Regions from separate parts of the Alkalihalobacterium sp. APHAB7 genome, predicted to be linked through region 3. Evidence: a T-box and tRNA genes for the amino acid it is inferred to sense, from the RefSeq annotation. Region 3 holds a T-box; the other regions hold tRNA genes.
The links. A T-box is a leader RNA that pairs with one kind of tRNA and senses whether it is charged. The one in region 3 lies ahead of tyrS (tyrosine--tRNA ligase), so its partner is inferred to be a tRNA-Tyr.
Positions count from the first base shown of each region.

Region 1: it encodes a tRNA-Tyr, which carries the amino acid that the T-box ahead of tyrS (tyrosine--tRNA ligase) is inferred to sense. The anticodon was not compared.
Region 2: it encodes a tRNA-Tyr, which carries the amino acid that the T-box ahead of tyrS (tyrosine--tRNA ligase) is inferred to sense. The anticodon was not compared.

Region 1 is NZ_JBLWFS010000008.1:161,257-168,051, forward strand. It holds gene ACNSTQ_RS10700 (histidine phosphatase family protein) at 1-537, opposite strand, end outside; gene ACNSTQ_RS10705 (SE1561 family protein) at 539-739, opposite strand; gene yfkAB (radical SAM/CxCxxxxC motif protein YfkAB) at 952-2,070, shown strand; gene ACNSTQ_RS10715 (YfkD family protein) at 2,120-2,923, opposite strand; gene ACNSTQ_RS10720 (YczE/YyaS/YitT family protein) at 3,028-3,630, opposite strand; gene ACNSTQ_RS10725 (DUF421 domain-containing protein) at 3,717-4,331, shown strand; tRNA gene ACNSTQ_RS10730 (tRNA-Leu) at 4,472-4,555, opposite strand; tRNA gene ACNSTQ_RS10735 (tRNA-Lys) at 4,569-4,644, opposite strand; tRNA gene ACNSTQ_RS10740 (tRNA-Thr) at 4,730-4,805, opposite strand; tRNA gene ACNSTQ_RS10745 (tRNA-Val) at 4,810-4,885, opposite strand; tRNA gene ACNSTQ_RS10750 (tRNA-Glu) at 5,015-5,089, opposite strand; tRNA gene ACNSTQ_RS10755 (tRNA-Asn) at 5,096-5,171, opposite strand; tRNA gene ACNSTQ_RS10760 (tRNA-Ile) at 5,180-5,256, opposite strand; tRNA gene ACNSTQ_RS10765 (tRNA-Pro) at 5,276-5,352, opposite strand; tRNA gene ACNSTQ_RS10770 (tRNA-Arg) at 5,361-5,437, opposite strand; tRNA gene ACNSTQ_RS10775 (tRNA-Leu) at 5,442-5,530, opposite strand; tRNA gene ACNSTQ_RS10780 (tRNA-Gly) at 5,547-5,621, opposite strand; tRNA gene ACNSTQ_RS10785 (tRNA-Gln) at 5,626-5,700, opposite strand; tRNA gene ACNSTQ_RS10790 (tRNA-His) at 5,724-5,799, opposite strand; tRNA gene ACNSTQ_RS10795 (tRNA-Trp) at 5,818-5,891, opposite strand; tRNA gene ACNSTQ_RS10800 (tRNA-Tyr) at 5,903-5,987, opposite strand; tRNA gene ACNSTQ_RS10805 (tRNA-Phe) at 5,996-6,071, opposite strand; tRNA gene ACNSTQ_RS10810 (tRNA-Asp) at 6,213-6,288, opposite strand; tRNA gene ACNSTQ_RS10815 (tRNA-Met) at 6,366-6,442, opposite strand; tRNA gene ACNSTQ_RS10820 (tRNA-Val) at 6,509-6,584, opposite strand; tRNA gene ACNSTQ_RS10825 (tRNA-Glu) at 6,620-6,694, opposite strand; tRNA gene ACNSTQ_RS10830 (tRNA-Ser) at 6,723-6,795, opposite strand, start outside.
Region 2 is NZ_JBLWFS010000029.1:42,107-48,901, forward strand. It holds gene glmM (phosphoglucosamine mutase) at 138-1,484, opposite strand; gene ACNSTQ_RS19915 (YbbR-like domain-containing protein) at 1,511-2,761, opposite strand; gene cdaA (diadenylate cyclase CdaA) at 2,754-3,578, opposite strand; gene ACNSTQ_RS19925 (anti-sigma factor family protein) at 3,706-4,347, opposite strand; gene sigW (RNA polymerase sigma factor SigW) at 4,361-4,924, opposite strand; tRNA gene ACNSTQ_RS19935 (tRNA-Ala) at 5,122-5,197, opposite strand; tRNA gene ACNSTQ_RS19940 (tRNA-Gly) at 5,202-5,275, opposite strand; tRNA gene ACNSTQ_RS19945 (tRNA-Lys) at 5,302-5,377, opposite strand; tRNA gene ACNSTQ_RS19950 (tRNA-Gln) at 5,381-5,455, opposite strand; tRNA gene ACNSTQ_RS19955 (tRNA-Tyr) at 5,467-5,551, opposite strand; tRNA gene ACNSTQ_RS19960 (tRNA-Thr) at 5,575-5,650, opposite strand; tRNA gene ACNSTQ_RS19965 (tRNA-Val) at 5,655-5,730, opposite strand; tRNA gene ACNSTQ_RS19970 (tRNA-Glu) at 5,860-5,934, opposite strand; tRNA gene ACNSTQ_RS19975 (tRNA-Thr) at 6,183-6,259, opposite strand; tRNA gene ACNSTQ_RS19980 (tRNA-Asn) at 6,264-6,339, opposite strand; rRNA gene rrf (5S ribosomal RNA) at 6,358-6,473, opposite strand; partial or broken rRNA gene ACNSTQ_RS19990 (23S ribosomal RNA) at 6,779-6,795, opposite strand, start outside.
Region 3 is NZ_JBLWFS010000040.1:2,713-9,507, reverse strand. It holds gene ACNSTQ_RS21720 (hypothetical protein) at 1-132, shown strand, start outside; gene ACNSTQ_RS21715 (hypothetical protein) at 320-463, shown strand; gene ACNSTQ_RS21710 (hypothetical protein) at 738-1,004, shown strand; gene ACNSTQ_RS21705 (hypothetical protein) at 1,205-1,390, shown strand; gene ACNSTQ_RS21700 (hypothetical protein) at 1,469-1,807, shown strand; gene ACNSTQ_RS21695 (hypothetical protein) at 1,841-2,386, shown strand; gene ACNSTQ_RS21690 (MarR family winged helix-turn-helix transcriptional regulator) at 2,793-3,230, shown strand; T-box leader at 3,246-3,459, shown strand; gene tyrS (tyrosine--tRNA ligase) at 3,502-4,746, shown strand; gene ACNSTQ_RS21680 (GNAT family N-acetyltransferase) at 5,368-5,910, shown strand; gene ACNSTQ_RS21675 (hypothetical protein) at 6,187-6,795, shown strand, end outside.

The sequences.
Region 1 (6,795 bases), on a different contig from region 3:
TAATGTAATGCTCGTATTTTCAATTTGAAATGGCCTGTGATGCATATGCCATTGTTCTCCTAAAAGTATGTACATTAGGGCTATACTAATTAATCCGCCGTGAGCGACTAAAGCTACGTGTTTTCCTTCATGAGCGCATTTCATTTGTTCGAGCAGATACTGACATCTAGCCGTAATTTCCTCAATACTTTCAGTCCCCTCAACTCCAGAAGTAAGGATGGAATGCTCTTTTACTTCTGGATAATGAGTATAGATTTCTTGACGTGTTTTCCCTTCTAAAGGGCCTAAATTAATTTCTCTTAACTTTTCCCATTTATGCGCGGTTAGTTCTTTTCGGTTGGCAATAGCAGTTGCTGTTTCATAAGCTCGTGTAAGATCGCTGCTGTAAATATAATCGAGATGTTGTTTCTCGAAATAACGAGCTACTAAATTTGCTTGTTCCTGACCTAATTCCGATAAAGAAAAGTCTTTTGTTCCTTGGATAATTCCCAATTTATTTCCTTCTGATTCACCATGGCGAATAAAATATAAAAACAACTTACTCCGCTCCTTTTGATTCCCAAGAATGGCGGAATACTTTACATTTACCCTCTAATTGATCGAGCATGTCTAGAATACGATCAATGTCTTCTACAGTTGTATCTTCAGGATCGATATTATCTAAAAGATCACCAATCATTTGTATTTTTTGATTTAAAAAATTTAACTGTTCATTTTTATCGTTTACTGCTCCACCCATGTCTACTCTCTCCTTTAGTTCATGTCATCGTAACTTTAACAAAAATATGAAAGACACTCAAGAAAATCAGTTACGTTTGTGATACTCTTAAGACTTGTTCATACAGTAGTAGTATTGGCAATTCAATCTATTTTCAATATAGTTCTTTTGCTATTTCTCTAATTCAGTTATCATTAAAGGATATGAATCATCAATTAAAGGAGTTACTTAACTTGATTGAGCAAAAAAAGTTACAAATTAAACCATCTTATGATCCTTGGGAAGCTTATTTAGATATAGAGGAATTTGGTAAGCCGCTTTTAACGAACGTAGAGTTTACGACAACAACGCTTTGTAACATGCGTTGTGAACACTGTGCAGTCGGTTACACCTTAACGTCCAAAGATCCTAATCCATTACCTTTAGACGTTTTCATTCGGCGGTTAGAGGAAGTTCCTCACCTTCGAGCATTAAGTATTACTGGTGGCGAACCGATGCTGTCTTTAAAATCAGTTAATGACTACGTGGTTCCACTATTAAAATATGCACATGAGCGCGGTGTACGGACGCAAATAAACTCCAACCTTACCCTTGATTTAGCAAGGTACGAGAAGATTGTTCCATACTTAGATGTTCTTCATATCTCTCATAACTATGGAAGTGTGGATGATTTTGTGGATATCGGCTTTGCTGTCATGGAGAAAAAACCTAGTTATCAACAGCGTGCCAACTATTTTGAACGGATGATTGAAAATGCAAAGGCATTAACGAAAGCTGGAGTCATGGTTTCAGCTGAAACCATGATCAATAAACGAACATTGCCGCACCTAGAAGCAATTCATCAACAAATTGTTGATATGGGCTGTCAGCGCCATGAAGTTCATCCGATGTACCCAAGCGATTTTGCAAGCAGTCTACAGGTAGCCACACTAGAAGATATTCGGTCTGCTGTCCATCGCTTGCTCGATTACCGTAAAGACGACGATATATGGATGTTATTTGGGACCCTTCCTTTTTATGCATGCAGTACTAATGAAGAGGATCTCGAGCTCTTAAAACGTTTATATGCCGCTAAAAATGTAACGGTTCGGAATGATCCTGATGGACGTTCTCGGTTAAATGTGAATATCTTTGATGGTAGCATCATTGTGACCGATTTCGGTGATGCTCCACCACTAGGAAACATTCAAACGACTTCATTAGAACAAGCATACAAAACGTGGAACTCATCTGCCATAGCTGATGAATTAAATTGCCATTGTCCAGCTGTTAAATGCTTAGGACCTAACATTTTGGTTAAGGATACTTACTATCAAAATGTTTCTTTTAGAAATAAGACATCCAATCTCTGAAGAAAGGAGTGCTTAGTAGCACTCCTTTTGTCTATGCTTATAAATTGTTTTAACGTGGTTGGTTTGAAGTGTAAAATTTAAAGCCTAAATGATCTTGAACTGGTATCCACGCCCCAATTCCTTGTTGAGTCACATTTTTAACTTCAACCTTTCTTTTCCCGTTCTTAATTGTTAAATACACTTCCCCATAGGTAACCTTTCCTTTTTCATTGGCTGCTGGTACATACGCATATAAATAGCCAACATTTTTAGGGGCAATTTTATAAACTTGTCCTTTTTTTGTTCCGTAACCTATGATCGTGTCAAAAGCCAATGGTAAGCCTGTTTTTTCAGCAGCTTTAATCATCATCATTTTTTTCACTTCTTCACTGTTTGGAACTTCAGCTGTTAATCCACCTGAAATTTTCTTTTGTTGTTCTTGTGTATAAGTTAATTTTTGAGGTGAGCGACCGCCCCGGTTATCCACATAATTGGTATTCACTTTATTATATTCCCAATTCACATTTGTCTCACCGGATTCGTAATTTAGGGGCCACTGCCCTAAATAAATGGAAGCTTTAAATAACAAGGCTGTCTTTGAATTACTAATCGATGATTCGTTTAATAATCGAATGAGTTCAGGATTTGTTATTTCAACCTCTGAAGAATCCAAAAGCTCCTGAGTTAATTCACTCGGTTGTAAATAAGGAAGGTCTTGTGTAGGGTTTGGATACGTATTATCTTTGGAAATATCTAATACGTAATCAGGGATTTGAGCTTTAGTTTCTTCCCCTTTATTTTCTTCTGCTAAACCATTTAACGGGAACAACATCAATAAGAATAAAACTAAAACACATAGCGATACCTTTCGCATCGACTTTTCCTCCTTCTTTCTATAGCTGTGCGATTTGATCTTAGTTTTTTCAATCTATAAAAATTTATCCATCTAAAAGAGACTTCATTTCGAAGCCTCTTCTTTTAAACGCTAACTATTCTCTTTACTCTTTTATAAAACAATTGAATCAGTGGACCGATGCTTAATGTAACGATGATCGTTCCCACTCCTATAGGTCCTCCTACAACTAGTGCAGCAACTAATGCAATAATTTCTGCACTCGTCTTCGCTCCCATTAAGGGCAATCGCAACAATTGTTTTAGATTTAACATTAATCGATCAATCGGAATGATAGCAAAATCAGCTTGCAGATAGGTGGATATGCCAAGGCCCATTAACGTAACCCCCAATAATAATACCGCGGATTGTATGGGCAACTCATTTAAGCGAATGTCTTGAAAAACGATCAATAGCCAAAAATCAATAAAATAGCCTAATATAACAACGGTTAGCAATGAATGAATTTCAGGACGTGACCAAGATATAAGGGCATTCACTATAATGAGGATGACCCCAATTAATATGACCCAAGTACCAACGGTCAAGCCAAAACGAACCGATAAGCCGACACTTAACGCATCCCAAGCTCCAGCGCCAAGATTTGAAATAATCGTAAACGTAATTCCAACGGCTAAAATAAACAACCCCACCAAATAACATAAGCCTCTTCTTAATTTTAATGACATCTTGTTCTCACCTCTACTAGTGTATATTTTGCTATTTTTGCATAAGCTATCCACAGTACCCTTAGAAAAAGTTAGGAGGGATTGTTTTGGATTTCCATTGGGTATGGAAAGCGATAATCATTGTTTTTGTTGGTATTATGATCTTACGCCTTGGGGGCAGAAAATCAATCTCTCAGCTTACGGTCTCCCAGACAGTTATAATGATTTCTATTGGAAACTTAATGATTCAGCCTGTTAGCGAACGAAACATTTGGATCACCTTTTTAATTGCACTTTTACTCGTTCTTACGTTAATCTTTATTGAATTTCTTCAAGTGAAGTCGAATAAAGTAGAAAGCTTTTTTACCGGTAAATCAATGGTTGTTATCGAAGATGGTGTAATCAATACTAAAAATTTAAAGAAATTGCGATTAACTATCGATCAATTAGAAATGCGCTTACGTCAATCCAATGTTCAACACATTAGCCAAGTCAAATGGGCAACCGTTGAAGTCAGCGGGCAGCTCGGCCTCATCTTGGACGAACAAAGTCAATTGGCTACTAAAAAGGATATTCAAGCAGTACTAGATTATATTCATGCCATGCACCCGGTAGGCCAACCCCCACCAAATATTACTCAAGGTAATAGTTATCCTAACCTATTTACTGAATCTAAACTACGCAAACATCCAAATGGCCCCCCGGCCAAACAACTAGATTAAACAATATATCACCACTTATAATGCCACTCCTTTTATGGTACCAGGCACCTTTAATAGACTAAAGCACTAAGACAAAAAAGGAACTACCTCCATGGAGATAATTCCTTTTTTATATGTATTGAAATACTTTATATTTTAAATGGTGCGGGTGAAGGGACTCGAACCCCCACGTCAAAGACACTAGATCCTAAGTCTAGCGCGTCTGCCAATTCCGCCACACCCGCAAAAACTAAAAAATGGTGAGCCATGAAGGACTCGAACCTTCGACCCTCTGATTAAAAGTCAGATGCTCTACCAACTGAGCTAATGGCTCCCAAAATAAAAAATGGGTACTCTTATTTATTACCCATTTAAACTGGCTATGCAATAGACTGCGTAGCTTTTCTTGAAGTTTAAAGTGGTGCCGGCAAGAGGACTTGAACCCCCAACCTACTGATTACAAGTCAGTTGCTCTACCAATTGAGCTACACCGGCATAATGGTGGAGGATGACGGGCTCGAACCGCCGACCCCCTGCTTGTAAGGCAGGTGCTCTCCCAGCTGAGCTAATCCTCCATTAAGATTTTGATAAGCTACGAATTTCTTCGTCAGTTTTGCCCTTCCGGTACTCACGTATTTAGATACGATCTGTTCCTCAGGACTTCACTTCCTCGAACTTCTTGCTTCTAAAAATCTCTTAGAAATTGGTGACCCGTACGGGATTCGAACCCGTGTTACCGCCGTGAAAGGGCGGTGTCTTAACCGCTTGACCAACGGGCCAATACTTGGCTCCACAGGCAGGACTCGAACCTGCGACCGATCGGTTAACAGCCGATTGCTCTACCAACTGAGCTACTGTGGAATAATATCTGGTGGGCCTAAGTGGACTCGAACCACCGACCTCACGCTTATCAGGCGTGCGCTCTAACCAGCTGAGCTATAGGCCCTAATGAAGTTTAAACTTCATGGTCGGGAAGACAGGATTTGAACCTGCGACCCCCTGGTCCCAAACCAGGTGCTCTACCAAGCTGAGCCACTTCCCGTATTAAAATGGCGCGCCCTGAGAGATTCGAACTCCCGACCTTTTGATTCGTAGTCAAACACTCTATCCAGCTGAGCTAAGGGCGCATTATGGTGCCGAGGGCCGGACTTGAACCGGCACGGTAGTCACCTACCGCAGGATTTTAAGTCCTGTGTGTCTGCCAATTCCACCACCCCGGCAAAGCAGACGATTTATTGGAGCGGAAGACGGGACTCGAACCCGCGACCCTCACCTTGGCAAGGTGATGTTCTACCACTGAACTACTTCCGCAAAATGGCTGGGCTAGCAGGATTCGAACCTACGCATGACGGAGTCAAAGTCCGTTGCCTTACCGCTTGGCTATAGCCCAATAAAAATTTTATAATTTAAAAATGGGGCGGCTGATGGGAATTGAACCCACGAATGCCGGAATCACAATCCGGTGCGTTAACCACTTCGCCACAACCGCCATAATAAAATGTTTTTCTGGCAGGGGCAGTAGGAATCGAACCCACACTGACGGTTTTGGAGACCGTAGTTCTACCTTTAAACTATGCCCCTATAACTAGGAATGGTGGAGGGGGACGGATTCGAACCGCCGAACCCTCAGGGAGCGGATTTACAGTCCGCCGCGTTTAGCCACTTCGCTACCCCTCCAACATAAATGGTGGCTCGGGACGGAATCGAACCGCCGACACATGGATTTTCAGTCCATTGCTCTACCGACTGAGCTACCGAGCCTTATTCGGTCTGTGATAAGCTTCGTATTTCTTCGTCCTCTTCCTTCACTCACGTCCTCATGTATCAACATACAATCCGACGTTCGTTCAGTTGTCTTCTCGAACTTCTCGCTTCTCTCAACCCTCTAATAAGAAAATATAATGGCGGTCCCGACGGGAATCGAACCCGCGATCTCCTGCGTGACAGGCAGGCATGTTAACCGCTACACCACGGGACCACTTTTAAATTGATATTTTAAAAAACTTCTTATATTATCACCTAAGTAATATGTCAAATTGAATGTACTAATTATTTTGGTTGCGGGGATAGGATTTGAACCTATGACCTTCGGGTTATGAGCCCGACGAGCTACCAGACTGCTCCACCCCGCGGTAATAAGAAAGTATACAGATGATGTTTTGATCGTTGCTCCACCCCGTGATAATACGGAATAATTATGGTGGAGGATGACGGGATCGAACCGCCGACCCCCTGCTTGTAAGGCAGGTGCTCTCCCAGCTGAGCTAATCCTCCATAAAACGATTGCTGCTAAATATTTTTAGAAACAATGGTGACCCGTACGGGATTCGAACCCGTGTTACCGCCGTGAAAGGGCGGTGTCTTAACCGCTTGACCAACGGGCCAATATTCTTAATAGATTTATAATACATATGGCGGAGGAAGAGGGATTCGAACCCCCGCGCGGTTTAACCCGCCTGTCGGTTTTCAAGACCGATCCCTTCAG
Region 2 (6,795 bases), on a different contig from region 3:
AAAGTGGTCAATCTATTTCCTAAATCAAATGTAAAGATGTTAAATATTTACACAAGAATTCCACCGATTCTTTATCCATTTTCAAGTCATGTAGTATTAAAAATATGCAAAAGCGGCACGTCTTGTGCCGCTTTCTCTTATTCTGATAATCCCATTTCTGCTCGAACTACATCCGCAATTTCATTTACAAAATGTTCACAAAGCTCCTCGGTTTTAGCTTCAACCATTACTCGCACTAACGGCTCTGTTCCTGATGGACGAACCAGTACTCGCCCATGACCAGCCATTTCTTCTTCAACTTTCGCAATCACTTGAGAAACTTTTTCATTTTGTTGAACAGCATCTTTATCTGTTACTCGAATATTAACAAGTACTTGTGGGTATTTTTTCATTTCTCCTGCAAGCTGAGATAACGGTTTACCCGTTGCTTTAACGATATTAACTAATTGCAGGGCAGATAGCATACCATCTCCAGTTGTAATATGGTCAAGGAATATAATATGACCGGACTGTTCGCCCCCAAGGTTATAACCGCCTTTTCTCATCTCTTCCATAACATAGCGGTCACCTACACCGGTTTGTTTTGTTTCAACACCAATTTCCTCAATACCTTTATAGAACCCTAAGTTACTCATAACTGTTGATACGACTGTATTATGTTTCAACCAGCCTTGCTCTTTCATATACTTTGCACATATAAACATAATTTGATCGCCATCTACAATATTTCCTTTTTCATCAACAGCAATTAAACGATCTGCATCCCCATCAAATGCTAAACCAAGATGCGCACCCTTATCAACAACTAAAGACGCGAGTGCTTCTGGATGTGTTGAGCCTACGCCAGCATTAATATTAATACCGTTTGGGGAAGTACCCATGGTGTAAATGTCAGCTTCTAAATCAGCAAATAGATGCGGTGCTAGAGATGATGCAGCGCCGTGGGCACAATCCAAAGCTACTCTTAAACCTGCGAAATCCTCTTGCACTGTTTGCTTTAAAAACTGAAGATATTTTTGGCCGCCTTCAAAGTAATCATTGACCTGGCCTAATTCTGAACCTACTGGTCGAGGTAACGTATCTTCTTGATCTAGGAGTGTTTCGATTTCCTGTTCTTGAGTATCTAATAATTTAAATCCATCTGGTCCAAAAAACTTAATCCCATTATCTGCGACTGGATTATGAGAGGCTGAAATCATAATTCCCGCTTGGGCACTCAAAGCTTTTGTTAAAAATGCAACCCCTGGCGTTGAAATAACGCCTAGACGCATAACCTCTGCACCGATAGAAAGTAATCCAGCCACGAGTGCACCTTCCAGCATTTCACCGGAAATTCGCGTGTCGCGCCCAATTAGTACTTTCGGTTTCTGTGTATTTTTAGTTAATATATACCCACCAATACGACCTAATTTGAATGCTAACTCTGGTGTTAATTCCGTATTGGCTACACCACGCACTCCATCAGTTCCAAAATATTTACCCATCAATAATCTCTCCTTCAATAAATCCCTTATTGATCTTCTTGTTCATTTTCCTCGACTATGATTAACGCTTTTTCAGTTGCTGTTAAAAATAACAAGTTTTGTGGTCCGACTACTTGTAAATCGACTTCATGTTCTCCTGGAGAAAGTTGATTTATATCAACAAATACTTGTATATCTCCTCTACTTACTTTATCTAAAAGGACACGCGAGCCTTTTAGAATCACATCAGTAACTTGATTTTCAGGAGTAATAACTTCAGCTGTATATCCTTCAGCCATCCCAGTAATCTCGATTGGTATTTCTTCTAAGATTAATGTTTCTTCTATGCTTAATTCAATGGTTACATTAATGATCTCAGGATCTACCTTCTCTACTCCTCGGGGCTTTGGCACATTTAATTGAATAGTTTGGCTTTGTGTAATCTCACTTAAGTCTAAATTAATCCCTTCAATTAAGGAAATGTTGTTTAGAACATCTTGTGGTCCGAAAATTGTAACGACTTTTGGATCTACAGTCAACGAATTTATACTTAAACCTTCAGGAAGTTCCCCTTGTTTAGATACCTTTATCGGAACTTCTTTAAAGGGACTTGTAATCGGAATGCGAACATCAACAACAGAAGGTTCAACATCAAGATGTAGTTCATTCCCAAAGTGATCATAAAGCTTTACAGGGCCACTTTTTTCAAACGTTTCATCTGCCCCTTTTACATCAATATATACTTTAGCAATAGCAACTTGGTCAATAAACTCTTCAGCTGCAGTAACTTCAACGTTAACTGGTGTTACAATTGGTGTGCCAATGGAGTACCCTTCTTCCACTTCGTCTCTATTCACTAATTCGACTTCTACTGGTAAGGAGACGGTTTTCTTTTCTTGTAGTACAACCCGTACAAACTTCGGAACGATTGAAACCGTAACATCATTTGGAAAACCTCGATGTTCAACGCTAACATTATGCACACCGGCCTCTAAGTCGGTTAAATCAACAAACACCTCATACGAAGGTCGAGTAAACTGAAAAAGTGTAATTGAACTTTGTGGTCCTTTTAAATTGACTTGAACACTTTCTGCCATCTCAGTCACCGCAAATCGTTCTGTATCATAAATAGCTGTAACGTCAACTTCCTCAAGTGTGTATGTACCAGGACTAACAGGAGGCAAGACCCCTGCTGGTTGATTGTAAATATTATCGTAATTGACCATCATAAAAAGCATTAGGGCGATGAAGAATGATATTATTTTTACAAACCAAGGACTATTTATAAACTTATCCATTTTTCTTACCTCCCCATTGCCAGCGAGAGGCCGAAGTTGATTTCGTTTCAATAATTAATTCTTTTTCTAATAGGTGTCGTAACTGTTCTTCATTTAAATCTCGGTGCAATTCTCCATTTTTCGTTAGAGACACATTCCCCGTTTCTTCTGATACCACAATCGTGATACTATCTGTAACTTCACTAATTCCAAGTGCCGCGCGATGTCGTGTACCTAATTCCTTTGATATAAATGGATTTTCAGATAAAGGTAGATAACACCCTGCAGCTAAAATCGCATTTTCTTTAATAATTACTGCGCCATCATGTAAAGGAGTGTTAGGGATGAATACATTAATTAATAACTCTGAAGTCAATTTAGCATGCATGCCAATTCCAGTTTCCACATAGTCGTTCATTCCCGTTTCTCTTTCGACTGAGATCAGAGCACCGATACGACGCTTAGCCATATAACTTGCAGCTTTTAAAATAGCTTCAATTGACTTTGTGGCTAACTCTTCTTGTGGAGCATTCGTTCTTGAAAAAAATCGTCCTCTCCCTAACTGCTCTAGTGCTCTTCTCAATTCCGGCTGGAATATAATAATAATGGCTAGCAAACCGTAAGTCACCGTTTGTGTCATCAGCCAATGAAGCGTATGTAAGCCGAGAATATTACTTAGGAACCAAACAGCCAAGATCACTGTGATTCCCTTTAATAACTGAACAGCTCTCGTCCCTCGAATAACCATAATAAGCTTATAAATAACATAGGTGACCAATAATATATCAACGATACTGCCTAAATGTCTAAGAAATTGAATTTCACCGTCAGGAAACATGCTTGTATCCTCCAAACATTAGTAAAACGTAACTATGCTATATAAGTAGCCTTTTCATTATATCACAAAGAAATACCTTTCAAATTTATAGTTTTATATTAAAACTATAACACTTTCTATAAATTCCTTAGTTCTCTGTTTCTCCATCAAAAACATTAATTACTTCTAACAAAAACTCTTTTATATGATACCAAGTCCAATCTAACACTTGATTAATTTCCTTGATTTCCCCACTTACAGAACCAGCAGACGCTAAATATTGTTCACTATTAATAAGCAATATACTGCCATTTACCTCACCTGCTACTTCAAGCTTTCCATTACGAATCGTTAAGTCGCCTTCAACCACTTCACCTTCTGGTACAACGACTGTCCCGGTTTCTTTGTCAATTTGAAAATTCCCGGCACCAGAAACCATGAGTTGTCCTTCTTGAAGATTCCAAATAGAAACAATACTCGACGACATAAAGACTAAGAATAGAGCAGCCGCCACTAAAAAAGGGTGCCGTCTGATCCATCTCTTCCAAACCCGTGATGTCGCCTTTTTATTTTCTGGTAAATGCTTTAAAACATTAGCTGTAAAATCATTCGGTGCAGAAATATGTGAAGAACTCTGGACAAATGCAATGGTACGTTTTAGTTCATTATAATGTTCATTACAAACTTCACACTTGTTTATATGTTCATATAGTTCAGCTCGTTCTTTTTCAGAAGCTTCACCATCGAAGTACTTATGCATTAAAAGTACATATTGGCGCTCACAAGCCATCCTAAATCCCCCTTTATTTATTTCGCATTCTCTTTCTTAATGCTTCTCTCCCTCTATGTATACGTGTCTTTACCGTTGAAACAGGTAAATCTAAGATGTCACTAATTTCTTTTAGGGAAAGGTCTTCGATGTATTTGAGTATGATCGCCGAACGATACTTCGGAGGAAGGTGATTAATCTCATCCTGAATCCACTCTTGCATTTCTATCGTTACCACTTGCTCCTCTGGTAGATCTTGATCTGCAGCAATTTGTGATTGGACCGTTAATCCCTCACTACCAGAAATAGGATCACTTAAAAAATAGTCTGGTTTTTTCTTTCGTAAACGGTCAATTGAAAGATTGGTCGTAATTCTAAAGAGCCATGTCGAGAATTTTCGCGATGAGTCATAGCTTTCAATATTCGTGTATGCACGTAGAAAAGCTTCTTGTGCGATATCTTGTGCTTCATGCACGTTCCCTACCATTCGATAGGAAAGTTGATATACTCTATCTTTAAATAATTCTACTAATTCTCCAAATGCCTGTTGATCCCCTTTTTTAACTTCTTTGATTAGTTGTTGTATAATTCTATCCATTTCTATTCCCTCCGCTTAGAGTGCGGTTAGTTTATTTACGAACCACATAAGAAAAAGTTTCACGTTATTAAAACTTTTTCTTAAAATATACTACCTATTTTACCATTTTTATTTGGGAATAGAAGGAAATATAGAATAATAGTTTATTAAAAACAAAAAATCCTTAGATATGATATCTAAGGTTACAGTTATAGCTTTGGTGGAGCCTAGCGGGATCGAACCGCTGACCTCCTGCGTGCAAGGCAGGCGCTCTCCCAGCTGAGCTAAGGCCCCATATTGGAGCGGGTGATGAGAATCGAACTCACGACATCAGCTTGGAAGGCTGAGGTTTTACCATTAAACTACACCCGCAGGTTATTCACTTTACTTCTGCAAAATGGTGAGCCATGAAGGACTCGAACCTTCGACCCTCTGATTAAAAGTCAGATGCTCTACCAACTGAGCTAATGGCTCGAATGGCTGGGCTAGCAGGATTCGAACCTGCGCATGGCGGAGTCAAAGTCCGGTGCCTTACCGCTTGGCTATAGCCCATCCTAATCAAATGGTGGAGGGGGACGGATTCGAACCGCCGAACCCTCAGGGAGCGGATTTACAGTCCGCCGCGTTTAGCCACTTCGCTACCCCTCCAGCTAAACTTATAAGGTTGTAAATGGTGCCGGCGAGAGGACTTGAACCCCCAACCTACTGATTACAAGTCAGTTGCTCTACCAATTGAGCTACACCGGCATAATGGTGGAGGATGACGGGCTCGAACCGCCGACCCCCTGCTTGTAAGGCAGGTGCTCTCCCAGCTGAGCTAATCCTCCATTAAGATTTTGATAAGCTACGAATTTCTTCGTCAGTTTTGCCCTTCCGGTACTCACGTATTTAGATACGATCCGTTCCCTCAGGACTTCACTTCCTCGACCTTCTTGCTTCTAAAAACCTTTTAAAATTGGTGACCCGTACGGGATTCGAACCCGTGTTACCGCCGTGAAAGGGCGGTGTCTTAACCGCTTGACCAACGGGCCATAAATGACTCATTCATACTGACAAAAAGTATTATAACAAAATCATTCTATTATATGCAACCCTTTTTTTATACTTTTTCATATTTGCCACAAGTAATTTTTCCCGTAATAAAACCAAGGTCTAACCAAAGAAGTGCATTCATACTTGGAACTAAATAAATCTCTCGAATTCCATACTACATTGCAAACTGTTACATAACAAAAAACTTTCCATTTCGGAAAGTTACCATCTTACTAGATATGTACGCTGGAGCTTCCAAGCGGACTCGAACCGCTGACCCCTTCCTTACCATGGAAGTGCTCTACCGAACTGAGCTATGGAAGCAAAGTGGCTCCACAGGCAGGACTCGAACCTGCGACCGATCGGTTAACAGCCGATTGCTCTACCAACTGAGCTACTGTGGAACGAGGAATAAAAAAAAGGCCTAGCGACGTCCTACTCTCACAGGGGGAAGCCCCCAACTACCATCGGCGCTGAAGAGCTTAACTTCCGTGTTCGGCATGGGAACGGGTGTGACCTCTTCGCTATCGCCACTAGACTTTACGAATTTTGATAAGCTTAGAATTTCTTCGTCAGTTTTGCCCTTCCGGTACTCACGTATTTAGATACGATCCGTTCCTCAGGACTTCACTTCCTTGAACTTCTTGCTTCTGAAAATCCTTATTTAGTTGAGAGTGGTTCTCTCAAAACTGGATAATGGCTAGATGAATTCAACGCTTTATTATTGTCTAGCTTCAATGCCTAGATTTTTGGGTCGTTTCACTTCTTCAGTTGAAGTTACCACTTCGCCTTCTGAAGCGCAAGCGCCTGCAAATCTGAACAAGGCATTTCCGCCTTTCATATTTGGATAAGTCCTCGAC
Region 3 (6,795 bases):
AACTTAGTCAACGAAGTCTTAGATCTATCCCAATATGGAGTGGACGATACTGAGCTGCTCGATGAAAAAATCAACGAGTATATTAACGGTCTTCTGAATGAATATAAAGAGGAGATTGAGATTTTACTATAATGTACATGCAATGCATTGTGCTAAGGCCTTAGAGAGAGATCTTCTAGGGCTTTTCCTATGTAATAAGCAGCCAACAGTTAAAGAAACGAAAGAGAAGTTAATAGAAAAAATGAGCAGAGTCAACCAATCGAATGTTAAAGTATGGTATCGTAAAACATGAATTTTAGAGAAACTTGAGGTGGATATCATGCTTTTTATTGGTATGGCTATTATTTTATTTTTCTGCGGATGGGAATTTTCCAAATTAAGAAAACAAAATGAGAAAATCATCAAACAAAATTATTTAATCTTAAATCTTTTAGGTGAAATTAAAAATAAAAACAAGCAGTGATAAATTAGAGTTTAGTAGTGATTGAACAGTTGCATCGGCATTTGTTATTTAATTGGCTTATAAAAGCGATTTAATCAATTAAACACGCGATTAAGGGAGTAACGTTATCCGATTTGAATATTTTATTCGTACGTATGAGAAAAAGAATTTTGAGTCATAAAAAAAGAGTCTATTACTCTTCAACAAGTGAATGCGTTCATCCAAGAAGAATTATTTTTAAGATGTAGCCATAGAGCTGCAGTGGGGTGGCATAACGTAAGAGAGGAGAAATAAAGTGAGTAAAAATACAAAGAAACTATGGATTAGCCTATCCGTTATTTGCTTTATGATTGGAGTTGCCGTCTGGCTACCAAACATTCTTTTAGGGAAAGCTTATAGCTACTATCTTTTGACGTTTGTGATCAATCCAGTTGGTATTTTATTTGGATACCTGGGCAGAAGTAAGACAGCAATGATTAGCAATCTTGTGATGACGAACAGCTTTTTTATTCTGATGTTTTTCGGGTATTTAATTGCCGCTATTTTTGGAGGACAGCCATAAAAATTATGTGTAATAAGCGTACAATCCCAAATTATCCGATTTGGATGCTACCTGAGAAAATAACATCCTTAGAATAACGTAGTAAAATGAAACTTCTCCGGCATTTTTTCGTAAGTCATAATATACTTTATTGTTGAAGTGAAAGCTGTAGAAATAATGAATTTTACAAGATCAAACCATTCATTACGGAGGTGCGAATATTGATTTGGCTCATTGTTATAGGTATTGGGTTATTAAGCATTATTTATGTCGCTCTGGAGGTTGCAACTTACGAAGATCAAGGTAAAGGTGGCAGATATCATTTAAAGAAGTTTAAAAGTGCTCTGTTATGTGCCTTTGGGTTTGTTACAGTAGCTGGTCTTATCTTCTATGTGTTTTTTAATTGATTGTAAAAGATTTGGTAAACGAACAAACAAACCCTTCAATCATTAAGCGTATGGTCTGTCGAGAGGGGAAAAGAGATTGTGTATACGTACGATTCATTTGAAACGTTAGGAGTCTTTACATTGCTCAGACCGATTTATATTACGGTCTTGGTGATGTCTTTGCTATTATTTTTTATCATTATCATTCCGAAATTAAACACGAGATGGCTAAATGTTTTCGCTATTATTAGTTTGACAGTTTTGTTTATTTTATTTTCTGGTCTATTATTGTATTTTTCTGGAATTATTGTGGGCGAGATTGGTTTAGGAGGAGACGCTGTATCGTTTGATTTATTTTTAGCCATTCTCGTCATTGGAATCATAAACCTCGTCATTTATTTTTCAAAACGTGTAAGACCTATTAAACAATCTATTTAAACTACAGAGAATGAAACTGGAGGGTGAAATGGGATGAGGAAACGCACAAAAGCAGTGTTCATTTTTGTCACATTCATTGTTTTTATATATGCGATATTTGCAGTTGTAGAAACAGTACATCTAAGCTCCAAAACGGTTGAAGGAGCCTTCGAAAAATTCATTAACAATGACATTAACACTGAAGGTGTTCAGAATGAAATTGGTGATAAAGAATTTTACCAAAATGGTAATTATACATTTGTACCATTTGTAGTTGATGATAATGTTTCTTTAGTTCAGTTCGAAAAAGGGATTTTTGGTTGGAAACGAATCTATTATTCTCACAATAGAAATGAAGGATTATCATATTCAACAGTGGTTGATGAGTTAAAAGGAGATATTCTTATACACGGCGTCATACCAAAAGAAATAGTGACTCAAACCAAGATCATACAAGTTAATGGAATAGATGCGGAAATTATTTTGCTCAATGATATTTCTGGAATTTGGATATTGCTGGACAATAAAATTCAAGGTAATTTTGGTTCCATCCAAATAGAATTTTTAGATGAATTTGGAAATGTGATCGCTGAAATGTAAAAAGAAAACTATCCGGAATAACTTATAGGATCATTCGCAAAGGGAGACACAAAATGAACAAGCTTTGTGATTGTGTTTAGTAATCAATAATTTTGGGCTTTGTAGCGTGCGTGTTCTACAACCATTTCCAATCGAAATGTATAAAGGCCAACGGTTAGATATATCAGATATTGGAGAGCCTCCAGAAGTAAGGAGTGAATACCTAACGGGAATGTAGATCCTTACGGTGTGGTATAGATTTACTATTAATGACCTTGTTGCATTTCTTTATTTTTTTTGATAATATCGTTTCATAGCTAACGATTATGAAAATTCAAAAGGGGGTTTCGTTATTCATACATTTAATGATGAAGGGGAATTACTTCCTGAAGAGATCGATACGATTAACCTCTTAACTAAATTACCAATGGGTTCATTGAATTTGGATGCGATAGCTGTTGTAACCAACATCTACCGAATTGCACAAGGCTTAAGAAATAAAATGGAGCGAGAAGTTTTATCAGAGTATGGACTATCGTGGACATCTTTTTCACTACTTTATGATTTATGGATAGGCAATCAGGTTGAAACCAAAAAGTTAGCAGAATCAGCTGGGGTTACAAAAGCAACTATAAGTAATATCACGAAAACGTTAGAACGAAAAGAACTATGTTATCGGAAAGTAGACAATCGAGACAGAAGAATTACGTATGTCACAATAACCGATAAAGGTAGAAAAATTATGGAAAAATTATATCCTAGGTTTCATCAAGGTGAAGTAGAAATTGTCTCTAGCCTTTCCGTTGATGAACAAAAGAAAATCTCAGCCTTATTAAGAAAAGTCATTAAAGATAATCGTTTTTGAGAGTTACTAAATATTTTACAAGCTATGACGGGAACCCTAGTAGTCGTTATCTCCCTGTATCAGAGAGTCGGTGGTTGCTGCGAATCGACACAAAGATAACACGAATTACATTCCCTGAGCTTTCTTTGTTTAATAAAATGAGCAAAGGCGGACGAGCCGTTAAACGATTAAGTGGAAGATATCGATTCTTCAACAAGGGTGGTACCGCGTGCAAAACCACGTCCCTTATTTGGGATGTGGTTTTTTATATTCTATTTTGGAGGAATGAACAATGAATGAAGTGATGAAACAACTAACAGAAGAACAGTTAAAAGAAGTAAACAGGCAAATGTCCATCTATACGCAAGGTGTGCAAGAAATTATACCTGTAGAAGACCTAGAAACGAAAGTCGCAAAATCTGTACTGGAAAATCGACCACTGAAAATTAAATTGGGATTAGATCCTTCCGCTCCTGATGTTCATCTTGGTCATACTGTCGTATTAAAGAAGATGAGGCAGTTTCAAGAGAATGGACATATTATTCAATTGTTGATTGGGGATTTCACGGGCAAGATTGGTGACCCGACAGGAAAGTCCGTTGCGAGAAAGCCATTAACGGATGAAGAAGTGAAACACAATGCAAAAACATACTTTGAACAGTTTGAAAAAGTAATGGATATGGATAAAATTGAACTTCATTACAATTCGGAGTGGCTATCCAAGCTGAATTTTGAAGATGTTATTCAATTAGCAGGAAAAATAACAGTAGCAAGATTAATGGAAAGAGACGATTTTGAAGAACGAATTGCTCTTGGAAAGCCGATATCACTGCATGAATTTTTCTACCCATTAATGCAAGGCTACGATTCAGTTGTATTAGAATGTGACATTGAACTTGGCGGGACCGACCAACACTTTAACATTTTAATGGGAAGACACTTTCAAGAGAAGTTTGGAAAAGAAAAACAGGTAGCGATACTCATGCCTTTACTCGAAGGACTTGACGGTGTGGAAAAGATGTCGAAATCAAAGAAAAACTACATTGGAATTGATGAGAATCCACAAGAAATGTACGGAAAAGCGATGTCGATACCAGATGAATTAATGAAGAAATACTTCGAATTAGTGACAGACTTTTCACCGGATAAAATGGAATCGATTCAAAAAGATATGGAGTCTGGTGAACTACACCCGAGAGATGCAAAAATGCTTTTAGGCAAGACGATTGTTCGGATGTACCACGGAAAAGAGGCAGCCGAAAAAGCAGAAAAGCACTTTGTGTCCGTTTTTCAAAAAGGAGCAGTTCCTGATGAAATGCCAGTCGTAGAGTGGAAAGGCAAACTAGAAGTACCAGCCTTAGATTTTCTAGTAGAATTAAATTTATTGAGTTCAAAAAGTGAAGCTCGTCGGATGATTGAGAACCGAGGAGTCAAACTAAATGGAGAAAAAGTTGAAGATACAGGGTTTATAGTTCCTATTACCGAGGGATTAATTGTACAAGTTGGGAAACGAAAGTTTGCAAAGATAAAAATGTAATAGGTCTGACAAAGGTGCAACTATCGGTTGCACCTTTAAAATTTCTATGGTGATTTTTATATTATAACGATGCTTTAAGGAGGATTAACGACTTTTCATATTGAAAGTAATGTGAGGTCAAGTAGTGTAGTTGAAGAAGTGAAAAGGACATACATAGATTTATAGCAGAGTATAAATATAGACAGAGGCAATGCACTGGGGTTGGGCTCTTTGGCATTTTAGGGTACTGAGAGGCCGTTATTTGTGAACAAATCAAGGTTTCGCGGGTGTTTGAGCACTCAGAAGCCCTTATTTGTTGAAAATGCAGTGACTTACACGAGAATGCAGGTAAATAAGGTCTTTTCAGGTCCACTAAATTCAAAAACCAAGCATAATTTTGTAAATAAGAGCCGCTGAGGTCCACTAAAATAAAACTGAACAGTAACGAACTCGAGAGTGTGGAGCCAGCAGGAGTTTTATAGAGTCATAACGATGATTGAAATTAAGCAGCGGATTTGTTGTATTGGAATATGAAGGAACCCCTTATTATGTATCTAGTTATTCAGGCTTTGAAAGTACCCGAGATAAAGAGACGCAGTAAATCAGTGCTTTACTAATGAACTTGAATGGGGAGGGGATCTCATGACCTATGATGATCAAAAGAAAACAATTACTACTAGAAGGCTGCTGTTAAGGTTGTTTCAAACATCTGATGCTGAAGCGGTTACTAAACTTTGTAATAATTATAATATCTATAAAAATACATTGTATTTACCGTATCCATACGTAAAACAGGATGCATTATCATGGATGGAACATCATCTTGAGAATTTCAATGCTAATAAATCTTATGAATTTGCGGTTACAGATAAGGAAACAGGAGAATTATATGGGGCTATAGCGCTTTCTCACAACCAAGCGTTTCATCATGGTGAAATCGCCTACTGGATTGGTGAGGAGTATTGGGGACATGGGTATGCGACAGAAGCTGCTCAAGCTATATTACAATTTGCATTTAAAGAAAAGCAATACCATAAAGTATTTGCTCGTTACTTTCAGTCCAATCCCGCTTCCGGAAGAGTGCTCCAGAAATTAGGCATGAAACAAGAAGGGATATTAAAAGAACACGTGATAAAAGAAAACCGCTACGAAGATCTGGTGTATTATGGGATTATTCATTCGTAGGTAGATAAAGGCTGACTCGATGTAGAATGGTTTCCAATGGTTAGAATATTTGGTTGACCCAACTGGACTTGGTCTTGGACTTATTCAAAAAAGTAAATATGATGCTATCCATGCGTTAATGAACAACTAGCAATCCTTCGAGAAGCAGGGATTGCTCTTTTCGTTAGGGTACGAATAGATGAAATAAATAAATATGAAACCTTTATCAGCATACAGACGTAAAGGTAATAAATGCACTTTTGGAATAGTATCGTTTTAGGGGAAGGAGACCTGATGATGAGATGCATAATAAATTCGTTGTTCCTATTGATAATTGCAATTGTATTATTGGGTTGTCAATCAGATGCGGTCCAATCTGGGACTGTACAACCTCCGTTTGATGCTGTTCCAGCAGAATTTGAGTTTAGACAGTTTCAACTACCTCAAGATTGGGATGTTGTTATTCTTTCAGAGCACTTTCCGGTAGAGTCAATTGCTCCAGGAGGTGTTAAATATACTGAAAACGCGAACGAAATTAGAATGCTTTTTGGAGAGAAGAGCAAAACGAATGAAGTCAATTTAACTGAAATTAACGAAGCGGAAGAGGAAAGAAATGCCGGATTTAGAACCCTCTACCACCATTCATATGAAAAAAAATATGGTGAAATGGCGATATGGAAAGTGCAAGACCCCGTTGAGGATGAAAAAAATGCATTAGAAAGCACAGTTTTCCAAACATTTGATGAGATGCCTTATGTCGAAGTAGATGGAAAAAAGGTCTATTACTATATTTGGGATGGAAGAGACAATCCCATGTTCTATGTATGGTTTTCCGATGATAAAAAATACCGATATAGCTTTGGACATATAGAAAATGAAAGACTTACGAAAGAAGATACAATGCCT